DNA from 2 places in the Pseudoalteromonas sp. S1727 genome. Region 2 is predicted to be linked to the other one. Evidence: predicted binding sites of a transcription regulator. Region 2 holds the regulator's gene; the other holds the start of a gene.

Region 1 (2,414 bases), on a different contig from region 2:
CACACGATCACAAAAAATTTATCAAACCTGCACAACTTATTGCATGGGCAGAACAAGCGGGACTTAAAGTACGAGCGAGTGCTGGTCTAAGCTATAACCCACTATCAAAGCAATACAGTTTAAATACCGATGTTAGCGTTAATTATATTCTCCACTTTGAGAAACTTGCGTAATGGCTGGGTTTAATACAGCAGCACCTGCAATTGATTACGATGCTTTTATTTTTGATCTTGACGGTACACTGCTCGACACTGCAGATGATTTAGGTGCCGCACTGAATAACGTATTAATAGATCATAACTTTCCAGCTGTAGATTCACATATCTATCGCCCTGCGGCTTCTAATGGCACGATGGCTCTACTCGAAGCGGGATTCGGGCAGCATTGGCATAACCAAACTAAACAAATGGATTTACGCCAGCAATTACTTGATTCATACGCTGATAATATTGCCACCCATAGTCAGTGTTTCACAGGTATTGCACAGTTATTGATTGCGCTTGAACAACAGCAGATCAAATGGGGGATCATGACCAATAAGCCTGAATTTTTGACTACCCCTTTAGTCGCCGCAATCACTGAGCTAAATGATGCACAGGCAATCGTGTGTGGCGACACTTTAAATGTGGCAAAACCCTCACCGTTACCTTTACTGCATACAGCGCAACTATTAGATGTAGATCCAAGCCGCTGCTTGTATATTGGTGATGCCGAACGCGACATTATTGCAGCTAAAGCAGCGAACATGCACAGTGCCACAGCTTTGTGGGGCTATATACCCAGTGAAGAGGAAGCACTGAGCTGGCAAGCTGATTTTAATTGGCAGTCACCCATTGATGCATTTAACCATATATAGTGGTTTACTAAAAATTAACCACTATATATTGTGACCGTGTTATTTTTTGCACATTGTTTGCCGATAAAAAAAGCAGCTTAAATTTATTTTTAAAATGGTTAAATTTAATAGATCATGAGTTGATTTTTATAAATTTCATTTTAATCAGATGGTCAAAGGTTAATGGCTACTAACACAAACGTGTTATCCCGAAGTTATCCACAATGTGGGGCATTTATGCCCCTTGCAAATGATCGCATACCACACTATCTTGTGATCCAGAGTTTGATGAACACCAGATGTTGTGGCTAAATGTTATTCAATTAAATTCGCACTAGAATAGTCTTATGACAATAAAATATTTATTCTAAGCAAAATGTATCACTAAAAAATTTTATATCCCAAGGAATACAGGCAAAACTATGAACCAACAGCTATCTGTAAGCAAACGTGACGGCCGTAAAGAGTCACTTGATTTAGATAAAATCCATCGCGTTATTGCTTGGGCCGCCGAAGGTCTAAATAATGTGTCTGTCTCACAAGTTGAGCTAAAATCACACATCCAGTTTTATGATGGCATTCGTACTGAAGACATCCATGAAACGATTATTAAGGCAGCCGCTGATCAGATCTCAAAAGAGTCTCCAGATTATCAATACTTAGCCGCCCGTTTAGCCGTATTCCATTTACGCAAAAAAGCCTATGGTCAATTTGAGCCGCCACGCTTATACGATCACATCGTGAAACTTGTTGAAGATAAGCGTTATGATGCTCATCTACTTGCCGATTACACAGAGCAAGAAATTGATCAACTCGATGAATACCTAGATCATGCACGCGATTTAAACTTCAGCTACGCTGCAGTTAAGCAGCTTGAAGGCAAATATTTAGTACAAAACCGCGTAACAGGCGAAATTTATGAAAGCGCACAGTTTTTATATATTCTGGTTGCCGCAAGTTTATTCTCTGATTACCCTAAAGAAACGCGTTTAGATTACATCAAGCGTTTTTATGATGCGGTATCAATGTTTAAGATTTCACTACCTACGCCAATTATGGCGGGGGTACGTACACCTACTCGTCAATTTAGTTCATGTGTCCTCATTGAGTGTGGTGACAGCCTAGATTCTATCAATGCCACGTCTTCAGCGATCGTAAAATACGTATCACAACGCGCAGGGATTGGTATTAATGCCGGTCGTATTCGTGCACTTGGCAGCCCTATTCGTAATGGCGAAGCGTATCACACAGGTTGTATTCCTTTTTATAAGCACTTTCAAACAGCAGTTAAGAGCTGTTCACAAGGTGGTGTACGCGGTGGTGCAGCCACCCTTTTCTACCCACTATGGCATTTAGAAGTTGAAAACTTATTAGTGCTTAAAAATAACCGTGGGGTTGATGATAACCGTGTTCGTCATTTAGATTACGGTGTGCAGTTCAATAAGCTAATGTACGCGCGTTTGATCAAAGATGATTACATTACATTATTTAGCCCATCAGACGTTCCAGGCCTGTACGACGCTTTTTTTGAAGACCAAGATGAGTTCGACCGTCTTTATGTTCAGTATGAGCAAGATGA
Region 2 (2,414 bases):
TTGATTGGGCTAAATTCCGTGAAATCGCTGATAAAGTAGGTGCTTACCTATTTGTTGATATGGCTCACGTTGCAGGTCTTATTGCTGCGGGTGTTTACCCAAGTCCAGTACCACATGCGCACGTTGTTACCACGACTACGCACAAAACTTTAGCGGGTCCTCGTGGCGGTCTAATCATCTCTGCGTGTGGCGATGAAGCTATCTACAAAAAGCTAAATAGCGCTGTATTCCCAGGTGGCCAAGGTGGTCCTTTATGTCACATCATTGCTGCAAAAGCAGTAGCATTTAAAGAAGCACTACAACCTGAGTTTAAAGAATATCAAACGCAAGTTGTTAAAAATGCGCAAGCTATGGTTGCAGTTATGCAAGAGCGCGGCTACAAAATCGTTTCTGACAAAACAGAAAACCACTTGTTCTTACTTGATTTAATCGATAAAGATATCACTGGTAAAGACGCTGACGCCGCACTAGGTAATGCAAACATTACAGTAAATAAAAACTCTGTACCTAATGATCCGCGTTCACCATTTGTAACGTCAGGTCTGCGTATTGGTTCTCCTGCAATCACACGTCGTGGTTTTAAAGAAGCTGAATCAAAAGAGCTTGCTGGCTGGATCTGTGATGTACTAGACAACATCAATGATGAGTCTGTGCAAGCACAAGTAAAAGAGAAAGTTAAAGCAATCTGTAAAAAATTACCAGTTTACGCTTAATTGTTAAGCTAGCAGTAATTTAGATCACAATAGCGTTGTTTTTTGCTATTATAAAGGCCGCTTAAAAGCGGCCTTTTTTGTTTTTTAACGGAAGCTAATACTTATGCATTGTCCATTTTGCACCGCAAAAGATACCAAAGTGATTGACTCGCGCCTTGTTGGCGGTGGTCACCAAGTAAGACGTCGTCGTGAATGCAATGAATGCCATGAACGCTTTACTACCTTTGAAGGGGCAGAGTTGGTAATGCCAAGAGTGATCAAACAAGATGGCAGCCGTGAACCGTTTAATGAAGATAAACTCCTTAATGGTCTACATCGCGCATTAGAAAAACGCCCCGTTAGTACAGAGCAAGTAGATGAAGTAGTTAACATTATAAAATCGCAACTACGTGCCACCGGCGAGCGAGAAATATCAAGTCACTTAATTGGTGAATGTATAATGGAAGCACTGAAGAAGCTTGATAAAGTTGCTTATGTAAGGTTTGCCTCCGTATATCGCTCATTTGAAGATATCCGAGAATTTGGTGAAGAGATCGCCCGCTTGGGAGAATAAAATGCCCCTATCACATTTCACTGAGCAAGATCATATTTATATGGCACGTGCGATCGCGCTTGCCAAGCAAGGGCGCTTTACCACAACACCCAACCCTAATGTAGGTTGCGTGTTGGTAAAAAACGGAACTATTGTAGGTGAAGGCTTTCACCAAGTTGCCGGCCAAGGTCACGCCGAAGTAAATGCACTTTTGATGGCAGGTACACGAGCTACAGGTGCCACTGCTTATGTTACCTTAGAGCCATGCAGCCACTATGGCCGCACACCACCTTGTGCCGAAGGTTTAAAAGCAGCAGGTGTGGTAAAAGTAATTGCCGCTATGGTGGATCCTAATCCGCAAGTGGCAGGTAAAGGTTTAGCCATTTTAGCTGATGCAGGCATTGAGGTTGCATCTGGCTTGTTAGAGTCAGAAGCTCGCTTGTTAAACCGTGGCTTTTTAAAACGCATGGAACAGGGGATGCCGTTTATCACCTGCAAAATGGCGGCAAGTCTTGATGGTAAAACAGCCCTTAAAAACGGCCAAAGCAAGTGGATCACGGGCAGTCCTGCTCGCCAAGATGTGCAATTACAGCGTGCCCAAAGTTGCGCTATTTTAACGGGTGCAGACACCGTCCTAATGGATGATGCAAAGCTTAATGTGCGGGTTGATGAGCTGCCTGAGCCATTACCCACTCAATTGCCGGTTCGTCAGCCTGTGCGTATCATTATCGATTCACAAAATCGTTTAACGCCAGATTTAGCCTTATTTAGCATTGCAAGCGAGATAATAATTATCACCACTGAGCTTGATAAATCAGTACAATGGCCGCATTACGTAAGCCATATTGTGGTGCCTGAAAAAGAATGTAAAGTTGATTTAAAGATCGCTTTACGACAATTGGCGCAAGAGCAACAATTTAACCATATTTGGTTAGAAGCAGGGGCAACCTTAGCGGGTAAAATGGCTGAATGTCATTTAATTGATGAATATATTATCTATCTAGCACCGAAACTGTTAGGAAATGACGCTAAAAGCTTACTAAACTTTGCCGAACTAACCTCTATGCAAAACGCGGTCGATTTAACAATTAATGAATGTGTATTGATTGGTAATGATATTCGTATAACTGCAATACCGCGTTGAGTTGCATTGCCTTAACCAAATTATT

The links. The regulator NrdR, encoded in region 2, represses ribonucleotide reductase genes. The targets are predictions, from matches to a motif close to AAACACNANATNTNGTGTTT.
Region 1: the regulator NrdR is predicted to act here: its motif matches at 1,126-1,145, upstream of nrdA (class 1a ribonucleoside-diphosphate reductase subunit alpha).

Annotation. Positions count from the first base shown of each region.
Region 1 covers NZ_PNDT01000016.1:16,709-19,122, forward strand. Annotated here, with positions in the region: gene ubiG (bifunctional 2-polyprenyl-6-hydroxyphenol methylase/3-demethylubiquinol 3-O-methyltransferase UbiG) at 1-173, shown strand, start outside; gene CWB85_RS05275 (HAD family hydrolase) at 173-856, shown strand; gene nrdA (class 1a ribonucleoside-diphosphate reductase subunit alpha) at 1,258-2,414, shown strand, end outside.
Region 2 covers NZ_PNDT01000009.1:20,621-23,034, reverse strand. Annotated here, with positions in the region: gene glyA (serine hydroxymethyltransferase) at 1-713, shown strand, start outside; gene nrdR (transcriptional regulator NrdR) at 817-1,266, shown strand; gene ribD (bifunctional diaminohydroxyphosphoribosylaminopyrimidine deaminase/5-amino-6-(5-phosphoribosylamino)uracil reductase RibD) at 1,268-2,389, shown strand.